2 linked regions of the Shinella zoogloeoides genome follow. The protein of the gene in region 2 interacts with the protein of the main gene of each other region in a pairwise test. Links are inferred from orthologs where the notes say so. Each region holds a gene or a part of one and is shown on either strand. Other genes may lie near its edges.

What was found.
Region 1: the proteins of Q9316_RS18640 (region 2) and def interact in binary tests that used the Escherichia coli proteins (3 or more experiments, as listed by UniProt). The link is inferred for Shinella zoogloeoides from one-to-one orthologs.

What each region holds. Positions count from the first base shown.
Region 1 is NZ_CP132311.1:50,783-53,978, reverse strand. What follows is about bases 118-2,995. They hold def (peptide deformylase), read right to left. Parts: upstream 1,880-2,995; coding sequence 1,355-1,879; downstream 118-1,354. Other genes in these bases: Q9316_RS01135 (DNA recombination protein RmuC), read left to right, coding at 1,992-2,995; fmt (methionyl-tRNA formyltransferase), read right to left, coding at 370-1,314; truA (tRNA pseudouridine(38-40) synthase TruA), read right to left, coding at 118-370. Outside these bases: more of truA, read right to left, coding at 1-117; more of Q9316_RS01135, read left to right, coding at 2,996-3,185. UniProt on the Escherichia coli protein: Removes the formyl group from the N-terminal Met of newly synthesized proteins. Requires at least a dipeptide for an efficient rate of reaction. N-terminal L-methionine is a prerequisite for activity but the enzyme has broad specificity at other positions.
Region 2 is NZ_CP132311.1:3,588,878-3,592,090, forward strand. The notes cover bases 99-2,993. They hold Q9316_RS18640 (aspartate-semialdehyde dehydrogenase), read left to right. Parts: upstream 99-976; coding sequence 977-2,011; downstream 2,012-2,993. Other genes in these bases: Q9316_RS18635 (MFS transporter), read right to left, coding at 99-504; Q9316_RS18645 (lytic murein transglycosylase), read left to right, coding at 2,232-2,993. Outside these bases: more of Q9316_RS18635, read right to left, coding at 1-98; more of Q9316_RS18645, read left to right, coding at 2,994-3,053; Q9316_RS18650 (carbonic anhydrase), read right to left, coding at 3,149-3,213.

The sequences.
Region 1 (3,196 bases), 3.5 Mb from region 2 along the record:
GCGGCGCGCGGCGCGAGATGATGCGATAGAGGTAGTGCCGCTTCACCGCCGAAAAGCGGGCGTCGAAATCGTCGGGCACTTCAGCCGCGTCGAGGATCGCCACGCGCTCGCCGGCCATGCCGAGATGGGCGTTGAGCGCGTTGCGGAGCGTGTGCCCCGCCCAGATGCGCGACAGGTCCGCATGGGCGACCTGCCCCATGGCGTGCACGCCGGAATCCGTCCGCCCCGCGCCGCGGATCGACACGGTCTCGCCGGTCAGGGAAAGGATCACCGCCTCGATGGCGCCCTGCACGGAATGGCCGTTGTCCTGCCGCTGCCAGCCGACATAGGGCGTGCCGTCATATTCGATGCGCAGGCGGTAGCGCGGCATCAGGCGAGGACCTCGCCGGCAGGAACCGGCGTGCCGCGCAGGAAGTCCGCCGCATCGAGCGGCTTGCCGCCGGCCTTCTGCAGGCGCACGAGCCGCACCGCCGCACCATCGCCGCAGGCGACGGTCAGCCGGCCGTCGAGCACCGTTCCGGCGGGTTTTGCGGTGGTCTCGCTGGAGCGTTCGCTGGCCAGCACCTTGACGCGTTCGGGCTTGCCGGCGACGGAAAGCTCGAACCAGGCGCCGGGGAACGGCGAGAGGCCACGAATATGGTTGTGCACGTCGCCGGCAGGGCGGGAGAAGTCGATGCGTGTTTCGGCCTTGTCGATCTTGGCGGCGTAGAGCACGCCCCCCTCGGCCTGCGGCGTCAGCGGAAGATCGCCGGCCTCGAGCTTTGCCATGGCCTCGGCCATCAGCCCGCCGCCGGCCTGCATCAGCACATCGTGCAGTTCACCGGCGGTCATCGTGTCGCTTATCGCCACGCGGCGGGTGAGCGCGACCAGTCCGGTATCGAGACCCTTGTCCATCTTCATGACCATCATGCCGGTCTCGGTGTCGCCGGCCATGATCGCGCGCTGGATGGGCGCCGCGCCGCGCCAGCGCGGCAGCAGCGAGGCATGGCCGTTGTAGCAGCCGAGCCGCGTGCCGGTGAGGATCGCTTCGGGAAGCAGCAGGCCATAGGCGACGACGACGGCGACGTCCGCATTCAGCGCACGGAACGCCGCGCGATCGGCTTCCTCGCGGAAATTGACCGGCGTGCGGACGGGGATGCCACGCTTCTCCGCGGCTTGCTGAACCGGCGACTTGACCAGTTCGAGGCCGCGGCGGCCGGCCGGGCGCGGCGGCTGGGAATAGACGGCGACGATCTCGTGGCCAGCGCTGGCAAGCGCTTCCAGCGTCGGAACGGAGAAATCCGGCGTGCCCATGAAGATGATGCGAAGGGCCATCGGTCAGCCTCCGTAGGGATGGGAGACGGCGGTTGCCGCCTCAGAGCGCCTTGCTGCCGCGCAGCTTGGCCGCCTTGGTGAACTTGCGGATCACCATTTCGCGCTTCAGCTTGGAAATATGGTCGATGAACAGCACACCGTTGAGGTGGTCGATCTCGTGCTGGAGGCAGGTCGCCAGCAGGCCGTCGGCCTCCGTCAGCCGTTCCTTGCCGTCACGGTCGAGATGCTTGACGGTGATCGCTGCCGGGCGCTCGACCTCGGCATAATAATCCGGGATCGACAGGCAGCCTTCCTCGTACACCGAGCGGGCATCCGACGTGCTGACGACCTCCGGGTTGATGAAGACGAGCGGCGCCTTGTCCTCGCCGTCCTTCGACACGTCCAGCACCAGCATACGGCGCGCAACGCCGATCTGGATGGCGGCAAGGCCGATGCCCGGCGCATCGTACATGGTCTCCAGCATGTCATCGGCGAGCTTCTTCACCTCGCTGTCGATGGTCTCGATGGGCTTCGAGACCTCGCGGAGGATCGGATCGGGAAGGATAATCAGCGGCTTGATGGTCATGCGCCTCCCTTAGCGTGGTTTTTTTGGGCTTTCAATCGGCTTCACCAGCCCTTCACTTCATTTGTTCACGTTATGATCTGGTTTCCGTCGCAATCCGTGTTATGGTCGCGGCATGATCGACCCCACTTTCGATACCCTGCTCCTGACCTTCCTCGCCCGGCTCGGCGGCCCCGGCCCGGCGCTGCTCCTCTTTGTCGTCACGCTTCTCGCCGTCTTCGGCTTCGTCTCTGCCCGCCGCAGCCATGCCCGCCAGCGTGAAGCCGCGGCGATCGCGGAGTTGCGCTTTGCCGAGCTACTGAGGGCGCAGACCGAGATGCAGGGACGCGTCGGGGCGATGGCGGAGGTCTTCGGCGCAAAACAATCCGAGACGAACCAGGCGATCAATGCGCGGCTCGACGGCCTGACGCAGCGCCTCGGCCAGTCGATCTCCGAGCAGACGCGCGCGACCCACGAGAATCTCAGGCGCTTGCAGGAACGGCTTGCCGTCATCGACACGGCGCAGACCAACATCCAGTCGCTGGCCAAGGACGTGGTCGGCTTGCAGGCGATCCTCTCCAACAAGCAGACGCGCGGCGCCTTTGGCCAATCGCGCATGGAGACGATCATCGCCGATGCACTGCCGCACGGCGCTTACCAGTTCCAGGCGCAGCTTTCCAACGGCGTGCGCCCCGATTGCACGATCCGCATGCCGAATGGTCAGCCGCCGCTCGTCGTCGACGCCAAGTTCCCGCTGGAGGCATGGAACGCCATGTCGGACGGGCGCCCGCCGGAGGCGGTAAAAATCGCCGCCCAGCAGTTCCGCCGCGACATGGAGACCCATATCCGGGATATTTCCGAAAAATACCTGCTGGCGGGAGAAACGCAGGACACGGCCTTCCTCTTCGTGCCCTCGGAATCGATCTTCGCCAGCATCCACGAGAATTTCGAGGGCGTCGTGCAGCGCGCGCATCGGGCGCGCATCGTCATCGTCTCGCCCTCGCTGCTCATGCTCTCCGTGCAGGTGCTCCAGGCGCTCCTCAAGGACCAGCGCATGCGCGAGCAGGCGCATGTCATCCAGGGCGAGGTCGCACGGCTGATGGACGATTTGACGCGGCTCGACGACCGGGTGCGCAAGCTGCACGGCCATTTTACCTCGGCGCAGAAGGATGTGGACCTCATCCTCACCTCGACGGAAAAGCTGGCGCGCCGGGGCGCGCGCATCGGAGAGCTTGAATTCGAAAGCGTTTCCGAGCTTTCCCAGCCGGTGGAGAAGACCGTCGAGAGCAGAACGGGAGCATTGCGGCTGAGGGTAGTTGACGAGGACTGACCGCCTCGGGC
Region 2 (3,213 bases):
CGCCGTCGTCTGGATCCACGATGTGAAGTAGCCGCGCCGGCCGTCCGGGGCATGCTCGGCCACATAGGTGGCAGCGCCGCCATACTCGCCGCCGAGCGCCAGGCCCTGCAGCATGCGCAGCAGGATCAGGATGATCGGGGCGGCGATGCCGATGGACGCGGCACCGGGCAGGAGGCCCACGACGAAGGTCGAGAAGCCCATGATGAGGATGGTGACGAGGAAGGTGTATTTGCGGCCGACGAGATCGCCGAGGCGGCCGAACACCAACGCGCCGAACGGACGCACGAGGAAGCCGGCGGCGAAGGCGAGCAGCGCGAAGATATTGCGCGTCGTCTCGGGATACTGGCTGAAGAAGGTCGCGCCGATATAGATCGCCAGCGAACCGTAAAGATAGAAATCGTACCACTCGAAAACGGTGCCGAGCGAAGAGGCGAAGATCACCTTCTTCTGCTCGCCCGTCATGGGCGTCGCCTTGGCGTTGCCCACCGTCGAAACATTTGCCATTTGTTTGTCCTCCACAAAAACGGCATACCGGGGCAGCCCATGCTGGTCCGGAGTTTCTCCCTAAAACGCCGGACGGGGTGCGCCTCGATGAAAGAATGGCAGAAAACCCATGGCCGCATCAGCGCTGCTTTGGGCTTATGACTTTCGATGTACGACTTAGGTCGCAGGCACACGATCCGTTACGGAACGCTTGACTCTTCGGCAGATGAGCGTATTCAGCACGCACGCAAAGGAACCTGCATGTACCGCCTTGGACAATCCATCGCCCGCATGATCGCTCCGGCCTTCAACGCCGGACGGGTTCGCTATTGCGTATCGATTTCCAAAACAACGGCCAAAACGACGACGAAAACCGTCTGACGTCTCTGGCCCACCGCTCTCTCCCCGGTATGGCCGGGGACCGAAACCCGCGTCACGGCCGGCGGGTTTCCCCTCCTGACCCGCGGAGAGACAGAGAAAGAGAGCTTTAGACATGGGTTTCAAGATTGCAATCGCCGGCGCGACCGGCAATGTCGGCCGCGAGATGCTGAACATCCTCGCCGAGCGCGGCTTCCCTGCCGATGAGGTCGTGGCACTGGCATCCGCCCGCTCGCAGGGCACCGAAGTCTCCTTCGGCGACAGGACGCTGAAGGTGCAGAACCTCGAAAACTACGATTTCTCCGACACGGACATCTGCCTGATGTCGGCCGGCGGCACGGTTTCGCAGAAGTATTCACCGAAGATCGGTGCCCAGGGCTGCGTCGTCATCGACAATTCCTCGGCCTGGCGCTACGACGCGGAGGTTCCGCTGATCGTGCCGGAAGTGAACCCGGACGCCATCGCCCAGTTCAGCCGCAAGAACATCATCGCCAACCCGAATTGCTCGACCGCCCAGCTCGTCGTCGCGCTGAAGCCGCTGCATGACCGCGCCACGATCAAGCGCGTCGTCGTCTCGACCTACCAGTCCGTCTCGGGCGCCGGCAAGGAAGGCATGGACGAGCTCTTCCAGCAGACCCGCGCCGTCTTCGTCGCCGACCCGGTCGAATCGAAGAAGTTCACCAAGCGCATCGCCTTCAACGTCATTCCGCACATCGACAGCTTCATGGAAGACGGCTACACGAAGGAAGAGTGGAAGGTTCTCGCCGAGACCAAGAAGATGCTCGACCCCAAGATCAAGGTGACCTGCACGGCCGTGCGCGTTCCCGTCTTCATCGGCCATTCCGAATCGGTCAACATCGAGTTCGAGAACGAAATCACCGCGGACGAGGCCCGCGAGATCCTGCGCGAGGCGCCGGGTTGCCAGGTCATCGACAAGCACGAGAACGGCGGCTACATCACCCCGTACGAATCGGCCGGTGAGGACGCCACCTACATCTCGCGCATCCGCGAGGACGCAACCGTCGAAAACGGCCTCAACATGTGGGTCGTCTCCGACAACCTGCGCAAGGGTGCCGCCCTCAACGCCATCCAGATCGCGGAACTGCTCGTCGCCCGCGGCCTGATCAAGGCGAAGAAGCAGGCCGCCTGAAAAAAGGTAGGGACGTTCCGCGTTTCGGTGAAAAGTGGCAACGTTCCCTTAACCAACTATAAATAAAAGTCCCGGTTGTTCCGTCTGAGAACAATCGGGACTTCGCTTTGAACCGGTCCGGCAAGGATGCCGGGCATGTTCACGGCATGGTGCGGTGACAGGAACAGGGGAGCATGGCATGCTCCCGCAGCGGAATTTGACGAAGATCACGGGGTTTTTCATGGGCATGACAAAGAGCGTGGCCAAGGTGCTGGCCGCAATGATCGCTACGGCAGCGCTGCCGGCGATGGCTGAAGCAGCAAGCTGCGGCAACGATGCGGGCGGTTTTCCGTCCTGGGTGGAATCCTTCAAGGACGAGGCGGCAAGCCGCGGCATCAGCCGCTCGACGCTGGACAAGGCCTTCGCCAATGTCAGCTACGCCCGCGCCACGATCCGCGCCGACCGCGGCCAGAAGAGCTTCAAGCTCTCGCTCGACCAGTTCATGCAGAAGCGCGGCGGCCAGGCGATCATCCGCCGCGGCAAGAGCCTGAAGCAGCAGAACGCCGCCCTCTTCAAGCGCATCGAGAGCCGCTACGGCGTGCCGGCCGGCCCGCTTCTGGCGATCTGGGGCATGGAAACCGGCTTCGGCGGCTTCCTCGGCAAGGAACACACCATCTCGGCCGTCGCGACGCTCGCCTATGACTGCCGCCGTTCGGACTATTTCACCAATCAGCTCTATGCCACGCTGCAGCTCGTGCAGAACGGCACGCTCAGCACCTCGGCACGCGGCGCGGCGCACGGCGAAATCGGCCAGACGCAGTTCCTGCCGGCCAACGTCCTGAAATACGGCGTCGACGGCGACGGCAACGGCCGCATCGACCTCGTCGGCTCGAAGGCCGACGCGCTCGCCTCCACGGCGAACTTCCTGCGCGGCCACGGCTGGAGCGCCGGCGGCGGCTACCAGCCGGGCGAAGGCAATTTCGGCGCCCTGCAGGGCTGGAACGCGGCAAGCGTCTACCAGCGCGCGATCGCCATCATCGGCGCGGAAATCGACGGCAACTGATCGCCGGCATCTTCCGAATGCAAAAAACCCGGTGCGAGGCTTCGCGCCGGGTTTTTCGTTGAAAGCTTTCGCGATTCGGAAAACGCGAAAATGCTCTAAAGGCTCGGCCGCATGAAATCGCCGGTCTTGGCATCCATGACCCAGAGTTCGCCGGTCGAAA